Rhodopseudomonas boonkerdii: one gene and its partner. The protein of the gene in region 1 interacts with the protein of each later gene in a pairwise test. Links are inferred from orthologs where the notes say so. Each region holds a gene or a part of one and is shown on either strand. Other genes may lie near its edges.

The links.
Region 2: the proteins of E0H22_RS12370 (region 1) and E0H22_RS00905 interact in binary tests that used the Escherichia coli proteins (3 or more experiments, as listed by UniProt). The link is inferred for Rhodopseudomonas boonkerdii from one-to-one orthologs.

Annotation. Positions count from the first base shown.
Region 1 is NZ_CP036537.1:2,667,009-2,675,377, reverse strand. The notes cover bases 3,522-6,406. They hold E0H22_RS12370 (ABC-F family ATP-binding cassette domain-containing protein), read left to right. Parts: upstream 3,522-3,975; coding sequence 3,976-5,838; downstream 5,839-6,406. Other genes in these bases: E0H22_RS12365 (hypothetical protein), read right to left, coding at 5,890-6,406; E0H22_RS12375 (hypothetical protein), read left to right, coding at 3,752-3,928; E0H22_RS12380 (sulfur globule protein precursor), read left to right, coding at 3,522-3,579. Also shown: E0H22_RS12400 (class GN sortase), read left to right, coding at 35-640; E0H22_RS12395 (ketopantoate reductase family protein), read left to right, coding at 695-1,621; E0H22_RS12390 (TerC family protein), read right to left, coding at 1,684-2,448; ndk (nucleoside-diphosphate kinase), read right to left, coding at 2,597-3,019; more of E0H22_RS12380, read left to right, coding at 3,286-3,521; more of E0H22_RS12365, read right to left, coding at 6,407-6,420; E0H22_RS12360 (DNA polymerase III subunit chi), read right to left, coding at 6,613-7,065; E0H22_RS12355 (leucyl aminopeptidase), read right to left, coding at 7,072-8,369. UniProt on the Escherichia coli protein: Genetic data indicate it may be involved in ribosome assembly or function.
Region 2 is NZ_CP036537.1:194,131-203,070, forward strand. What follows is about bases 2,522-5,977. They hold E0H22_RS00905 (2-oxoglutarate dehydrogenase E1 component), read left to right. Parts: upstream 2,522-2,843; coding sequence 2,844-5,777; downstream 5,778-5,977. Other genes in these bases: E0H22_RS00900 (TetR/AcrR family transcriptional regulator), read left to right, coding at 2,522-2,663; odhB (2-oxoglutarate dehydrogenase complex dihydrolipoyllysine-residue succinyltransferase), read left to right, coding at 5,922-5,977. Also shown: E0H22_RS00890 (acyl-CoA dehydrogenase family protein), read right to left, coding at 1-1,082; E0H22_RS00895 (OsmC family protein), read right to left, coding at 1,216-1,758; more of E0H22_RS00900, read left to right, coding at 1,992-2,521; more of odhB, read left to right, coding at 5,978-7,160; E0H22_RS00915 (SDR family oxidoreductase), read left to right, coding at 7,280-8,035; lpdA (dihydrolipoyl dehydrogenase), read left to right, coding at 8,079-8,940. UniProt on the Escherichia coli protein: E1 component of the 2-oxoglutarate dehydrogenase (OGDH) complex which catalyzes the decarboxylation of 2-oxoglutarate, the first step in the conversion of 2-oxoglutarate to succinyl-CoA and CO(2).

The DNA of each region.
Region 1 (8,369 bases):
GTCCTTCATCGCTAGGTCTCATGAAGGACATCTCATGCTCCGCGTCACCGCTGCCGCGCTCGCGCTGATAGGTGCTCTCCTGTTTGGCCAAGGCATCTATATGCATGCCAAGGCGATGCTGGCTCAAATCCTGCTCGAACGCGCTTTCACCAATTCGCTCGCCAGCGGGCAACCGGTGAAGCCCTGGTCGTGGGCCGATACATGGCCGGTCGCGCGGATCGAGATAAAGCGGCTGCAAGTGAGCGCCATTGCGCTGCACGGCAGCAGCGGACAGGCGCTCGCTTTCGGCCCTGGTCACGTGGAGAATACGTCTGAAGCAGGCGAGCGCGGTATCGCTGTCTATTCCGCTCATCGCGACACGCATTTCCGCTTTCTCGGCGATGTCGTCATCGGCGACGTCATCGACGTGACGCGGCGCGACGGACAGTCGTTTCGCTATCGGGTCACCGGCACCGCCGTCGTGCCTTTCGATGCCTCGGATATCGATGCACATGCCAACGAAACGGGATTGGCGCTGACGACCTGCTGGCCACTCGATTCTGTCACCCCGGGACCGCTCCGCTATGTGGTGCACGCGACCTTGCTGAGCGGACAACCGGCATCTCCAATTGCATTGGTCGACGACGTACTGACGAAGTAACCTGTCACACCGAAGCGCGCGATCGAAACGCGCCGAATGACAGGGAGTGAACGAATGGCGAAAGTCGCAATCGTCGGCTGCGGCGCGATCGGGTCTGTCTATGCCGCCTTGATGGTCGATGCCGGCCATGAGGTGCATGCGATTACCGCATGGCCCGATCATGCCGAAGCCATGAACACCAAGGGGTTGCGCTGCGAAGGCATCAGCGGGGATCGCACCGTGGCTATTCATGGCGCGACCTCGACCGACGGCATCGGCCCCTGTGATCTCGTCATCATCGCCACCAAAGCTTTCGACGTGGAGGCTGCAGCCAGAAGCTCCGCATCGCTGCTCGGCCCGGAGACCGTCGTGCAGACGATTCAGAATGGTCTCGGCTCACCGGAGGTCGCGGCACCCGTTCTTGGTGCGGATCGCATCGCCGTCGGCGTGGTCGGCGGCTTCGGCGCCTCGATGCGCGGCCCCGGCCACGTCCATCACAACGGCATGGAGATGATCCGTTTCGGCTCCTATGCAGGCCTGCCCAAGCAATTGCTGCAGGCATCGGCGAAGATCTGGGAATCCGCCGGCTTCAAGGTCGCGCTCTTCAACGACATCAAACAGATGGTATGGGAGAAGCTGATCATGAATGTCGCCTTCTCCGGCACCTCCTGCACCACAGGGTTGACCATCGGCGAGATCATCGACGACGCCGACGCATGGAAGGTCGCGCGCGGCTGTGCCGAGGAAGCGATTGCCGTGGCGCGCGCATCTGGCATCACGCTTGACGTCGGCGATCCCGTTGAGCACGTGCGAAAGCTTGGTGGCAAGATCCCGCATGCCAAGCCATCGATGTTGCTGGATTACGAAGCTGGCCGCCGCTGCGAGATCGACGCCATCAATGGCGCGATCCCTCGGCTCGGAGAGCCGCTTGGCGTGCCCACGCCGGTAAATGACACGGTGGTCGGCATCGTGAAGGCGCGGGAACGGAAGATGCTGAGCTGAATCCTACAAAACAAAACGGGCGCCGAAGCGCCCGTTCAAGTTTTCTTTCCAGGACAGCCAGCTTATGCCGCCTGCTCCGCATGGGCGGCCATGCTGCGGCGGCGCCACAGGGCACCGACCGCCAGCACCACGACGATGCCGAGCAGACCGCACACGATCTCGCCGCCCGTACCGTCGCCGGTGAAGCGAATGCCGCTGCCGAGCGAGGCAAAGACGCCGTCCAGGCTAGAGCCGAGCGCACCACCGAAGAAGCTGTGGAGCAGCGGCAGGATCGCAGGATCAGTGGCGATCACCTCGCCCGCGACCCATCCAAGCAGTGCAGCGCCGAGCCAGACCAGCACCGGCAGGCGGGTCAGCAGCGCCATGATCAGCGCCGCGCCGGCGACGATCAGCGGTACGCTGACCGCAAGGCCAAGGATCAAAAGCGGCACGCTGCCATTGGCGGCAGCCGCCACGGCGATGACGTTGTCGAGGCTCATGACGATGTCGGCGATCACCACGATCTGCACGGCCGCCCACAAATTCGAGGCGGCCTTCACGCCGTCCTCTTCTTCCTGTTCGGGCACCAGCAGCTTGGCGGCGATGACGATCAGCGCGAGGCCGCCCACCAGCTTGAGATAGGGCAGCGCCATCAACGAGGCCACGATGCCGGTGAAGATGATACGGAGAATGACGGCGGCTGCGGCGCCGAGGATCATGCCCCACATGCGCTGCTTCGGTTCGAGGCCGCGGCAGGCGAGCGCGATCACGAGTGCGTTGTCGCCCGACAGCAACACGTTGATCCAGATGATCTTGCCGACGGCAACCCAGAATGCTGGCTGCTGCATCTCGACTTGAAACTGAACAAAGACCGACTTGATCGTTGCCGGATCGAAAACTTGCAGCACCCAGTCCACAGCGCGCCCCTCTCTGTTACTCGTTTTTCGAAATGCCGGCGCGCCCCCGCGCGCCGGCAGATATCAAATCAGCAGAAGCTTAGCCGACAATCTCGTTGCCCGAAAAGAACTGCGCGATTTCGATCGCCGCGGTCTCGGCGGCGTCCGAACCATGCACCGAATTCTCGCCGATCGACTTGGCGTGGGCCTTGCGGATGGTGCCTTCGGCGGCCTTCGACGGATCGGTGGCGCCCATGACGTCGCGATACTTCAGGATTGCGCCCTCGCCTTCCAGCACCTGCACGACGACCGGACCCGAGGTCATGAAATCGACGAGTTCGCCGAAGAACGGACGCTCCTTGTGGACGGCATAGAAGGTGCCGGCCTGTTCGCGGGTCATGCGGATGCGCTTCTGCGCGACGATACGCAGACCGGCCTTCTCGATCAGCGCATTGATCGCACCGGTCAGATTACGCTCGGTCGCGTCGGGCTTCAGAATCGAAAAGGTACGCTCGATGGCCATGGTTCATCCTTGAATAACGGCGGTTGGAAAGATGGCGGCTTATATCGGTGCGCTCCCCACCCCGCAAGCGATCCGTCCGTATCGGAGGCCGGTCGCCGGAGCAGCTCTGGGGGAACTGTCCGAAATATCATCCAGATGAACCATTTCTGAAGGGGCCGGCGGGTCTGCATTCAGTTTGCCGGGCCTAGCCTGATCGCCATAGCACGCTCCACCGCTTCCGGCGGCGATCCACCGGCCAAGGACGTGCCAGATCGATGGAGATGACGATGTTCCGCAAAATTGCACTGACTTTGGTCGCTGCGACAGCCCTGGGCGCCGCAGCTCTGGCGCCTACCTCCGCCTCAGCATGGGGCGGACACGGCGGATGGCATGGTGGTGGCTGGCATGGCGGAGGCTGGGGTTGGCATGGCGGCTGGGGCGGACCTCGCTTCTATGGTGGCCCGCGCTTCGTCGGCGGCCCCTATTACTACGGGTATTATGGCGGTGGCGGCTGCTGGGTCCGGCGGGTGGTCCCTACCCCGTGGGGGCCACGCTGGCGGCTGGTCAATCGCTGTTATTGAACCTTTGGTACAGCGCGCGCCCGGCCTTGACGGCCGGGCGTTTTTGCGACGCTGCTGTGGATATTTCACCCTTTTTTGAGACAGACGCGCTGAAATCCGGAAAACGGGAAACATTTGTTACCCTTACGACTTGCCTTGCTGTCAGTACCGCAGCGAGGGTTTCCGGATCACCATGACCTCACCTTTCTCCAATAACGGCGACGACGAGATGGACCGCAGCACCTCTGCGGTGATCTGCCACGCCATCGGAGAACGTTTGCGCCAGGACATGGGAACCGACGAGCCGCTGCCCTCTCGTCTGCAGATGCTGCTGAGCGAGTTGCGGCAGCGTGACGGCGACAGCGCCTGACCGCAAATCCGGGTTGCCTTTGCGCGTTGCAACGGTGACAACGCCGCATGCTTTCCATCAATGACATTTCCATCCGCATCGCCGGCCGGCTCCTGATCGACAACAGCACGGTGCAGATCGCCCCTGGTGCACGGGTCGGCTTCATTGGCCGTAATGGCGTTGGCAAATCGACCCTGTTCCACGCGATCCGCGGCGACCTGTCCCTCGAAGGCGGCAGCATAGCTATCCCGCCGCGCTGGCGGATCGGCAGTCTCGCTCAGGAGGCGCCGGACGGTCCGGAAAGCCTGATCACCGTCGTCCTCAAGGCCGATGTCGAGCGCCACGCCCTGCTGGCCGAGGCCGAGACCGCCACCGATCCGGACCGCATCGCCGACATCCAGATCCGTCTCGTCGATATCGACGCCCATTCGGCACCGGCCCGCGCCGCAGCCATTCTGAGCGGCCTCGGCTTTTCGGCCGAGGATCAACTACGCTCCTGTTCCGAATTCTCCGGTGGCTGGCGCATGCGCGTGGCACTTGCCGCGACACTGTTCGCTGCCCCCGACCTGCTGCTGCTCGACGAGCCCACCAACTATCTCGACCTCGAGGGCACGTTGTGGCTCGAGGATCATCTTGCGAACTATCCTCGTACGGTCATCGTCATCAGCCATGACCGCGATCTGCTCGACGTCTCCGTGAACGAGATCCTTCATCTCGATCGCGGCAAGCTGGTGCATTATCGCGGCACCTATTCGAATTACGAGGAATTCCGCGCCAATCGCGAGGCGCTGCAGGCCAAGAACTTCGAGCGCCAACAGGCCGAGCGCAAACGCCTGCAGGACTTCGTCGATCGCTTCAAGGCCAAGGCGTCAAAAGCCCGCCAGGCGCAGTCGCGCGTCAAAATGCTGGAGCGGATGAAGCCGGTCTCCGCCATCGTCAGCGACGAGGTGCGAGAGATCCACTTCCCCGCACCCGAGAAGATGCTGTCGCCGCCGATCCTCGCCCTCGACAATGTCGCGGTCGGTTATGAGCCGGGCAAACCAGTGCTGAGCAAAGTCACGCTGCGTGTCGATACCGAGGACCGCATTGCTTTGCTCGGCTCCAACGGCAACGGCAAATCGACACTGGTGAAGCTGATCGCGAACAGACTGCAGCCTTTCTCAGGCGCGGTGACCCGCGCGGACAAACTGTCCGTCGCCTATTTCGCCCAGCATCAGGTCGACGAACTGATGATGGATCAGTCGGTCTACGATCACATCCGCAAGCTGATGCCCGAGGCGCCGGAATCGAAAGTCCGCGCCCGCGCCGGCAATATCGGCTTTTCCGGCAAGGCAGCCGATACGATCGTGAAGAGTTTGTCCGGCGGCGAGAAAGCACGACTGCTGCTCGGGCTCGCGACCTTCTACGGTCCCAACATGATCATCCTGGACGAGCCGACCAACCATCTCGACATCGACAGCCGCGCGGCGCTGGCCGAAGCCATCAACGAATTCCCCGGCGCCGTGATCATGGTCTCGCATGACCGCTATCTGATCGAGGCATGCGCAGATCAATTATGGGTCGTCGCCAACAAGACCGTCACCAGTTTCGACGGCGACCTCGAAGACTACCGCAAGCTGGTGATGCAGACCCGCGATCCGCGCCCATCAACGCGCGAACGTGCGGCGACCGATGACAAGCCGGCACGCACGAAAGAAAAACGCGTCTCGCCAAAACAGCAGGTCGCCGAAGCCGAGGCCGAGATGGAGCGCATTGCGGGGATCATCGAGAAGATCGATACCGCGCTCGCGCTGCCGGATATTTTCACGCGCGATCCCAAGCAGGCCGCACAACTCACCAAAGCCCGTGCCGCAGCGGCCGATGCATTGGCCCGCGCGGAGGAGCAGTGGCTGACCGCCAGCGCGCTTCTGGAAGACGTCAATAGCGGGTAATTCGCCGAATGCGGTGCGGCCGCAGCGCGGCGCAATTGCGGCGGGCTTGCGTCAGCCCGCCCGCTTCTTTTTCGCCCCGCGCACCGGCTTCGGTTGCTCGGCCTGCGGAGTTCCCTCGACCATGGTCAGGCGGCCGGCCGTGAACGTGTAGATGCCGGCACGGGGGCCGCGCAAATAGGTCAGCGTGGTGACACGGTCGCCGCGGGCATTGCCGCCGATATTAACACTGTCCGGCGCACCGGCGCCGCGGGCGACGTCGCATTCGGTATGGCCGAGCGCCACGACACCCGTCGCCGGCGCCACGGCGGCGGCGCCATCGGCGAGTGCGCTGGCATCGCGCGGCGGCATGCCGGGGCATGCGCCATCGGCGCTGATCAGATCGTTGGGAGAAACCGGCGTATCCGGCGTCAGCGGCGGGGTTTCGATCGAGACGTTCTTGATGATGGTGCGGCCCGACCGGGAAAACCAGTCGGCGTCCTTGGACAGCAGGTCGGACTTGAACATGTCGCCCGCGCTCATGCCCGAACAGCCGCCCAGCAGCGGTGCAAGGAGAATGACGGCCAACCCCGTTCGATGAAGCATTTTGCTGTGCACGATCAACGCTATCCCACCCGGCGACGAAGCGCCCGTCTCATCACTCGTTTGCGGCGCGACCGTGACACCCGGTCGCGCCCGTCCCAGAAAGGCGCAATTAGCATCAAATACGGTTAATCGCCATTTTCTGTTGACGCATGATCTGATCCGAAAACCGGTCCCCACTTTTCGGGATCATGCCTAGTTCCGCTTCTGCCAGCGGCCGCGCTCATCGGCCTGCCAATAGGTCGCGGTCAGTCCCCGCGCCTTGCATTCTGTCCAGGCGCTGCGGGCCGCGGCGAGCGCCTCGTCGTCATCGCCATTGAAAACGAGGACCATGCGCTCATAGCCCGCCGTTTCGGCCGGAAGGCCTGCATTGTCAACGAGGAACCGGACCTGTGCACCGTTCGGATTGCTCTCTTCCAGCACCAGCAGGATCGGCTGTTCCGCCGCATCAGCCGCACGCCAGGTGGCATGCGGCAGGAACGAGTCGTCGCGATAGGTCCACAGATGCGCATCGAGCGCATCCGCCCGTTCTTCCGAAGTGGACTGCACCACGCAGCGCCAGCCGCGCTCGAGGGATTTCTCGAGCAGCGGCGGCAGCACGTGTTCCAGTGCCATGTTCTGCAGGTGGTAGAACAGAACCTCGGTCATATCGGGTTACTTCTTGCCCTCGTAGTAGTCGGCCACCAGCCGGTCGAGCAAGCGCACGCCGTATCCGGAGCCCCAGCTCTGATTGATTTCGGTCTTCGGCGCCCCCATGGCGGTGCCGGCGATGTCGAGATGCGCCCATGGCACATTATCGACAAAGCGCTGCAGGAATTGCGCCGCCGTGATCGAGCCGCCATTGCGGCCGCCGGTGTTCTTCATGTCGGCGAATTGCGAGTCGATCAGCTTGTCATAGTCGGGGCTGAGCGGCATGCGCCAGACACGCTCGCCGGTCGCCTGCCCCACCGTAGCGAGACGCAGAGCCAGCTCATCATTGTTGGAGAACAGGCCTGCATGATCGGTGCCGAGCGCCACCATGATGGCGCCGGTAAGCGTTGCCAGATCGATCATGAATCTCGGCTTGTACTTCTTGGCGACATACCAAAGCACATCGGCCAGCACGAGGCGGCCTTCGGCATCGGTGTTGATGATCTCAATGGTCTGGCCGGACATCGAAGTGACAATGTCGCCCGGACGCTGCGCATTGCCGTCCGGCATGTTCTCGACGAGGCCGATGGCGCCGATGACATTCGCCTTGGCCTTGCGGCCGGCGAGCGCATGCATCAGGCCAACCACGCAGGCCGCACCGCCCATGTCACCCTTCATCTCCTCCATGCTGCCGGCCGGCTTGATGGAGATGCCGCCGGTGTCGAAAGTGACACCCTTGCCGATGAAGGCGACAGGCGCATCGCCCTTCTTGCCGCCATTCCAGCGCATCACCACGATCCGTGCCGGATTGACCGAGCCCTGCGCAACGCCGAGCAGCGCGCCCATGCCAAGCTTCTGCATCGCCTTGACGTCGAGCACCTCGATAGCAACGCCGAGCTTCTTCAGCTCACCGGCGCGGCGTGCAAACTCCACCGGGAAAAGCACATTCGGCGGCTCGTTGACGAGATCACGCGCAACCACTACGCCCTTCACGACGGCGTTGTCGGACACGAAAGCCTTCTTCGCACTAGCCACGTCGCTCACAGCGAGCGATACGTTGACAGTGCCGGCTTTTTCCTCACCGTCTTTCTTCCTGGTCTTGTAACGATCGAATTTGTAGGCACGCAGCAACACGCCCGAGGCCACCGAAGCGGCCTGCTTGGCCGTCATTTCGGCGGATGGCAATTCCGCGATCACGGTGATCGTCGCGGCGGATGCACCGAGCTTGCCGGCCAGCACGCCGCCGAATTTCAGCAGATCGGTTTCCTTGATCTCATCCGCCTTGCCGGTGCCGATCACCAGCAGACGGTCCGCCTTCACGC
Region 2 (8,940 bases), 2.5 Mb from region 1 along the record:
AGCATCTTGCGGAGCTGTTTGGTCGCGGGAGTGACGATCGCCACGAAATAGGCCTCGCGCAGGCGCCGCTGCGCGCGATGAGATTTGAGATAGCCGCGCGCACCACAATGCAGCATCGCGGCATGGGCGGCGGCGACCGCCGCGTCGCCCGCACGCAAGCGCAGATCGACCACGGCACGCCAGTAGTCGTTACCCGTCTCGTATGGCGTCGCGGCGAGCATCATCGTCTCAGCCTCCATCTTCGCCAGCATGCCGGCAAAATCCTCAGGCTGCTGCGGCAGGAAGCAATTGACGTGGGCAAGCGAGGGTTTCACGCTCTCCATGATGGCGACGCAGTCGCGGAGCAATCCGTGCGCCATGCCCATCTGCATCAGGATGAAGCCGGCTCGGATCTTCTTTACGAAGGGCATCGCCGGTGCGGCGAGCACGTGGTCATCGGGAATGAAGGTATCGCGGAATTGCACCGCATATGTACCGGTCCCATCCATGGCGAGGAACGGCTTGCATGATGTCAGCGAGAGGTTCTCATCCGCACAGTCGGCGATGAACATCACTTTCTCGCCGGTCTCCTCGATCTCGAAGATCGTGCCGAACAGATGGCCAGGTCCGAGATTGGAGACCCATGGCAGCGCGCCGCGTATGATGTATCCGCCTTCGGTGCGTTTTCCCTTTAACTTCAGCTTCTCGATGCCGAAGAAGCTCTTCATCGGGTTGGAAAGTCCGGTGCCGCCGAGCGTCCTGCCGCTGGCGGCGGCGCTTAGATACTTCGCTTTCAGCACGGCATTCTCGGAGTTGAGAATGTACCAGACCAGTGTGTTCTGGCACCACGCCATGAAGGCTGTGGAGCCGCAGGTCTCGCCGATGACGGAGATGCCAGCGATCGTGTCGCGCAGATCGGCGTGAGCCGACCATGCGCCCGCATCGCCGAGATGGCGCAGCGCCCGATCGGGATAGATCGTGCCTTCGTCGATCTCCAGCGCGATTGGCGTCAGCTCACGCCGCGCGACGGCGCCGATGCGATCGGCGAGCGGTTCGACATCGCCGACAACAGACTCTTTCAACAACGCAGCCGATGCAGTCATCGCGATCTCCGCAATGTGGAAGCACCATCGTTCGTCATTGCGCGGAGCGTTAGCGACGAAGCAATCCAGAACCTGCTTCCGAAAAGACTGGACCGCTTCGCTTCGCAATGACGGGGTTGATGACGACGTGACGTTACGCGGACACTTCGAGATTGACCGGACGGGTGAACGTGTTGGCGACGGGTGACCACTTCTTCACATGGGTGATCAACGCATCGACTTCCGATTGCGGAATGCCTTCGCATTCCATGTCGACCTTGACGCGCACATCGGTGAAGCCGACCGGCTTTTCGCTGACATCGCCGGTGCCCCACACGGCAGTGATGTTGAGATCGCCTTCGAGCTGCAGTTCGAGCTTGTTGACGATCCAGCCCCGATGCACCGCATTGGCGTGCAGGCCGACGGCGAGGCAGGAACCGAGCGCAGCTAACGAGGCTTCCGACGGATTCGGCGCGGTGTCGTCGCCGAGTAATGCCGGCGGCTCATCGACGATGTAGGGCGGCAGACTGCGGATGTAGTTGGCGTGGCGGAATTTGCCTTCGGCGACGGTCTTGCACTTCAGCGTCTTGATGACGTTCGGATTGGCCTTCCCGTTGGCGATCAGCTGTTCGAGTCCGCCCTTGTCGATCGGTGCGAGGCAGCCGGTCAGGACGGTTTTGGCGGCAACAGCGGTCATGGACGTCTCCTTGATAAAAATACAGAACGGTCTGTATCTTTGCAGGATGCATGCCATCGCAGTCCGCCCATGCCACACCGAATGATTTCAAGGAGTTATGGGAGAGCACCCCGATCCGTTACCGCCTAAGCCGCAGTCAGTGGCGCCGATTCATCAGCCAAACGCTCGAATCTTGATCACGGCGCCGGACGCTCGCTTGCGCCGGCGTTCGCGCATGTCATATTGACGCGGTAATGACCGATCCGACGCCTCAAGACACCGAAAGGGCCACGCCGCGCGACCGGCTGATGGACGCGGCGACGCGGCTGTTCTGCAAGAACGGCATCAACGCCACCGGCATCGACGCCATCGTGGCCGAGGCCGGGACAGCCAAGACCACGCTGTACAAGATCTTCAAATCAAAGGGAGATCTGGTCGAAGCCGTGCTCGAGACCGAAGGCAGGAGCTGGCGTGCCTGGTTTCTCGCGGCGATCGCAGCGCCTGCCACCCCCCGGGAGAAGCTCGATGCCATCTTCCCGGCGCTGAAAAGATGGTTTGGCGAGGACAGCTATACGGGCTGCGTTTTCATCAACGCCGTGGGCGAACACCCGAAGGACGAGACCCGGCTCCGCGACCTCACAATTCAGCATAAGACATTTGTTCTCAAACACATAAGCGAACTCGCACACGCCGCGGGCGCATCCCGGCCGGATGCGCTGGCGCACCAGATCGGCCTGCTGATGGACGGCGCAATTGTCGCCGCGATGGTGACGCGCGACCCCGATGTGGCCGACGCTGCGGCCCAAGCCGCGGCCGCCCTGCTCGACGGCGCCTGCGGCCCCGCCAGATCAAAGCGCAAGAGAACGGTCGTTCTCCAGGGCGGCGCTGCTGCATTGGCGAAAGAAGACCTTAGTGTCGTCGAATAGTTGAGATTTAATCGACAAAACCGCAGAACACAAAGAATTGACGAATTATTCAGTTCTTCGTGTTTTTAAGGCGAACTTTCAAACTAGATAGGTTAGAAGGTCGCCGCACCAGGTTGGGTCCGTACAAGGCCAAACCCCTCGCCCGAACTTCCGCGCGACTAGAAAATTCAGGACGCCACAATGTCTCGCCAGGACGCGAACGCCGCTTTTGCCCTCTCTTCATTCCTCCAGGGCGCCAACGCTACTTACATCGACGACCTCTATGCCCGCTTCGAAAAGGACCCCTCCTCGGTGGATGCCGAGTGGCAGGAGTTCTTCAAGAGTCTGAAGGACACGTCCGCGGACGTACGGAAGAATGCCGCCGGTCCGTCCTGGGAAAAATCAAACTGGCCGGTGACGCCAAATGACGATCTGACCCATGCTCTGGACGGCAACTGGGCCAAGGTCGAGAAGGCCATCGGCGCCAAGCTCGCCGCCAAAGCCGAGAAGGGCGAGCAGGTTCCGGTCGGCGATCTGATTCAGGCGACACGCGATTCGGTCCGCGCCCTGATGCTGATCCGCGCCTACCGCATGCGCGGCCACTTCCACGCCAATCTCGATCCGCTCGGCATCGAAGGTGTCAAGGATCACGAAGAACTCGATCCGAAGTCCTACGGCTTCACCGACGCCGATCTCGACCGCAAGATCTTCATCGATAACGTCATCGGCCTCGAATACGGCACGCTCCGCGAGATCACCGCGATCCTCCAGCGCACCTATTGCCAGACGCTCGGCGTCGAGTTCATGCACATCTCCAATCCGGCGCAGAAGGCCTGGATCCAGGAACGCATCGAAGGGCCGGACAAGGAAATCTCGTTCACGCCGGAAGGTCGCCGCGCCATTCTGATGAAGCTGATCGAAGCCGATGGCTTCGAGAAGTTCTGCGACGTCAAGTTCACCGGCACCAAGCGCTTCGGCCTCGACGGTGGCGAATCGCTGATCCCCGCACTTGAACAAATCATCAAGCGCGGCGGAAGCCTCGGCGTGAAGGAAATCGTGCTGGGCATGCCGCATCGCGGCCGCCTCAACGTGCTGACCCAGGTCATGGGCAAGCCGCACCGCGCCCTGTTCCATGAGTTCAAGGGTGGCTCGGCGAATCCCGACGAAGTCGAGGGCTCAGGCGACGTGAAGTATCACCTCGGCGCATCGTCGGACCGCGAATTCGACCAGAACAAGATCCATCTGTCGCTGACCGCCAACCCGTCGCATCTCGAAATCGTCGATCCCGTGGTGCTCGGCAAGGTTCGCGCCAAGCAGGATCAGCACGGCGATCCGCCGGACATGCGCGTCTCGGTGCTGCCGCTGCTCATGCATGGCGACGCAGCCTTCGCAGGCCAGGGCGTCGTGGCGGAATGTTTCGCGCTGTCGGACCTGAAGGGCTATCGCACCGGCGGTTCGATCCACTTCATCGTCAACAACCAGATCGGCTTCACCACCTATCCGCGTTACTCGCGTTCGTCGCCCTATCCGTCCGACGTCGCCAAGATGATCGACGCGCCGATCTTCCACGTGAACGGCGACGATCCGGAAGCTGTCGTGTTCGCGGCCAAGATCGCCGTGGAATTCCGTCAGAAGTTCCACAAGCCTGTCGTCATCGACATGTTCTGCTATCGCCGCCACGGCCACAACGAAGGCGACGAGCCGGCATTCACCCAACCGGTGATGTACAAGAAGATCGGCGCGCATCAGTCGACCGTCGATATGTATGCCAAGCGCCTGATCGCCGAGAACGTGCTGACCCAGGCCGATTTCGACAAGGCGAAGGCCGACTGGCGCGCCAAGCTCGATACCGAGCTTGAAGCCGGCACCAGCTACAAGCCGAATAAGGCCGACTGGCTCGACGGCAAGTGGGCCGGCCTCAAGATCGCCCATGAGGACGAAGAGCCGCGCCGCGGTGTCACCGGCGTCGATGTCGCGACGCTGAAGGCGATCGGCACCCAGATCACCAAGGTGCCGGATGGCTTCCGCATCCACCGCACCGTGCAGCGTTTCCTCGACGCACGCGCCAAGGCGATCGCATCAGGCGAAGGCATCGACTGGGCCACTGGCGAAGCACTTGCCTTCTGCTCGCTGATGGAAGAAGGCCACCACATCCGCCTGTCCGGCCAGGACTCCGAGCGCGGCACGTTCTCGCAGCGTCACTCGGTCTGGTTCGACCAGGAAGACGAGAGCCGCTACACGCCGTTCAACCATCTCGGCGAGAAGCAGGGTCGCTACGAGGTTATCAATTCGCTGCTGTCGGAAGAAGCCGTGCTCGGCTTCGAATATGGCTACTCCCTCGCCGAGCCGAACACGTTGACCCTATGGGAAGCGCAGTTCGGTGATTTCGCCAATGGCGCGCAGGTCGTGTTCGACCAGTTCATCTCCTCGGGCGAGCGTAAGTGGCTACGCATGTCGGGCCTCGTCTGCCTTCTGCCGCACGGCTATGAAGGCCAGGGACCCGAGCACTCCTCTGCACGCCTCGAGCGCTTCCTGCAGATGTGCGCGGAAGACAACATGCAGGTGGTCAACCCGACGACCCCGGCGAATTACTTCCATATGCTGCGCCGTCAGCTCAAGCGCGAGATCCGCAAGCCGCTGATCGTGATGACGCCGAAGTCGCTGCTGCGCCACAAGCGTGCCGTGTCGAAGCTCGACGAACTCGGTGCGGGTACCTCGTTCCACCGCGTGCTGTTCGACGATGCCGAGAAGCTGCAGCCGGACAACAAGATCCGCCGCGTCGTGCTGTGCTCCGGCAAGGTCTATTATGATCTTTTCGAAGAGCGCGAGAAGCGCGGCATCGACGACATCTACCTGCTGCGTATCGAGCAGCTCTATCCGGTGCCGCTGAAGACGCTGGTACAGGAACTGACCCGGTTCAAGGGCGCAGAGTTCGTCTGGTGCCAGGAAGAGCCGCGCAATATGGGCGGCTGGCACTTCATCGAGCCCTATCTGGAATGGGTGCTCAACCAGATCAACGCCACACACAAGCGTCCGCGTTACGCCGGCCGCGCCGCCTCGGCCGCGACGGCCACCGGCCTGATGTCCAAGCATCTCGCTCAGCTCAAGGCGTTCCTCGACGAAGCGCTGGGCTAAGCATTCACCGTCACTGCAATGCCCCGCTTCGCGCGGGGCATTCGCGCACCCGTCTTATTTGAAATCTACACTTCGACCTCTTTCAGGCCTGATCGATCCCAAAACTTTCGGATCGGATCGTCCGGCCGCAACAGGAAGCAGACCATGACTGACATTCGCGTTCCCACGCTCGGCGAGTCCGTGACCGAAGCCACCATCGGCCGCTGGTTCAAGAAGCCCGGCGATGCCGTCGCCGTCGACGAGCCGTTGGTTGAACTCGAGACCGACAAGGTCACCATCGAAGTGCCGGCGCCGTCGGCCGGTACGCTCAGCGAAATCGTCGCCAAGGATGGCGAAACCGTCGCCGTCGGCGCGCTGCTCGGTCAGATCACCGACGGCGCTGGTGGCGCCAAACCGGCTGCTGCCGCGCCGAAGGCCGAAGCTGCTCCGGCTGCTGCGCCGGCCGCCGCCGCTGCAGCACCGTCGAAGACTCTCGCGGCTGATACCCCGCTCGCTCCGTCGGTGCGCAAGCTCTCGGCTGAGAGCGGCGTCGACGCCGCCGGTGTCGCCGGTTCGGGCAAGGATGGGCGCGTGACCAAGGGCGACATGCTCGCCGCCATCGAAAAGGCGGCCTCGTCGCCGACCCCGGTGAACCAGCCAGCCGCTGCCGTGCAAGTGCGCGCCGCTTCTCCGGCTGACGATGCTGCCCGCGAAGAGCGCGTGAAGATGACGCGCCTGCGTCAGACCATCGCCCGCCGCCTCAAGGACGTGCAGAACACCGCTGCGATGCTCACCACCTTCAACGAGGTCGACATGACCGCGGTGATGGCGCTGCGCACGCAGTATAAGGACGTGTTCGAGAAGAAGCACGGCAACAAGCTCGGCTTCATGGGCTTCTTCACCAAGGCCTGCGTGCAGGCGCTGAAGGACATCCCTGCCGTCAATGCGGAGATCGACGGCAGCGACATCATCTACAAGAACTACTACCACATCGGCGTTGCCGTCGGCACCGACAAGGGCCTCGTGGTCCCGGTCGTGCGCGAATGCGACTCGAAGTCGATCTCCCAGATCGAGCGCGACATCGCCGACTTCGGCAAGCGCGCCCGTGACGGCCAGCTCAAGATCGACGAGATGCAGGGCGGCACCTTCACCATCACCAATGGCGGCATCTACGGCTCGCTGATGTCGACCCCGATCCTGAACGCCCCGCAGGCCGGCATCCTCGGCATGCACAAGATCCAGGAGCGTCCGGTCGTGGTCGGCGGCAAGATCGAGATCCGTCCGATGATGTATCTGGCGCTCAGCTACGATCACCGCGTGATCGACGGCAAGGAAGCGGTGACGTTCCTCGTGCGCGTCAAGGAGAGCCTGGAAGATCCGGCACGTCTCGTTCTGGATCTGTAAGTAGAACATCGTCATGGCCGGGTTTGTCCTGGCCATGACGCCTTGCTTCCTTCATCGACAGCTGAGACGTGGATGACCGGGACAAGCCCGGGCATGACGGAGACAAAGGGCTGGTGCTCATGACTGCTAGTCAAGACAGCGTCGTCATCATCACCGGCGGAAGCCGTGGCATCGGCCGCGCGACAGCGCTCAAGGCGGCTGCTCAGGGCTTCAAGGTCGTGGTCGCCTACGCCAGCAACAAGACGGCGGCCGACGAGGTCGTTGCGCAGATCGAAGCCGGAAACGGCAAGTCCATCGCCGTGAAATGCGATGTCGGCTCGGAGGCCGACATCCTCGCCCTGTTCAAGGCTGCCGATGCCTTCGGTCCGCTCGGCGCGCTGGTGAACAATGCCGGCATCGTCGGCCCCAGCATCCGTGTCGAGGACATGACCGCCGAACGCATCACCCGCATGATGGCGGTGAATGTCACCGGCAGCTTCCTCTGCGCCCGCGAGGCGGTGAAGCGCATGTCCACCAGGCATGGCGGCAAAGGCGGCGTCATCGTCAATCTGTCATCGGTCGCTGCAAAACTGGGCTCGGCCAATACTTACGTCGATTATGCGGCGTCGAAAGGCGCCATAGATACCTTCACCGTCGGTCTCAGCCAGGAAGTCGCCGCCGAAGGCATCCGTGTCGTCGGCCTTCGTCCCGGCCTGATCGACACCGAGATCCACGCCAGCGGCGGCGAGCCCGATCGTGCGCATCGTCTCGCTGTCCATGTACCGATGAAACGTGTCGGCACCGCAGATGAAATCGCCAATGCGATCGTCTGGCTGCTGTCCGGCGATGCCTCCTACATCACGTCATCCATTCTCGACGTGTCGGGTGGCCGTTAACACCCCACATCCAATTCAATCCCAAGCACCACAGGACTTCATCATGGCTACTTACGATCTCGTCGTCATCGGCACCGGCCCCGGAGGCTATGTTTGCGCGATCCGCGCAGCGCAGCTCGGCATGAAGGTGGCCGTGGTCGAGAAGAACAGCACGCTGGGTGGCACCTGTCTCAATGTCGGCTGCATGCCGTCGAAGGCGCTGCTGCACGCGTCCGAGCTTTTCGAGGAAGCCGGCCACTCCTTTGCCAAGATGGGCATCAAGGTCGCGGCGCCAGCCCTCGATATGCCAGCGATGATGAACTTCAAGCAGCAGGGCATCGACGGCAACGTCAAGGGCGTCGAATTCCTGATGAAGAAGAACAAGATCGATGTCGTCTCCGGCACCGGCAAAGTGCTCGGCACCGGCAAAGTTGAAGTCACCGGCGCTGACGGCAAGGCCCAGACGCTGGAGACCAAGAACATCGTGATTGCTTCGGGTTCGGCTGTCGCCAATCTGAAGGGCATCGCGATCGACGAGAAGCGTATCGTCTCCTCCACGGGCGCGCTCTCGCTCGAGAAGGTTCCGGAAAAACTGATCGTGGTCGGCGCCGGTGTGATCGGCCTCGAACTCGGCTCGGTGTGGCGCCGGCTCGGCGCGCAGGTGACTGTCGTTGAATTCCTCGATCGCATCCTGCCCGGCATGGACGGCGAAGTCGCAAAACAGTTCCAGCGCATGCTGGAGAAGCAGGGCATGACCTTCAAGCTCGGCGCCAAGGTGACCGGTGTTGACTCGTCGGGCAAGACGCTCAAGGCGAATATCGAGCCCGCCGCTGGCGGCGCTGCTGAATCGCTCGAAGCCGACGTCATTCTCGTGGCCATCGGCCGCACGCCCTACACCGCCGGTCTCGGCCTGCAGGAAGCCGGCG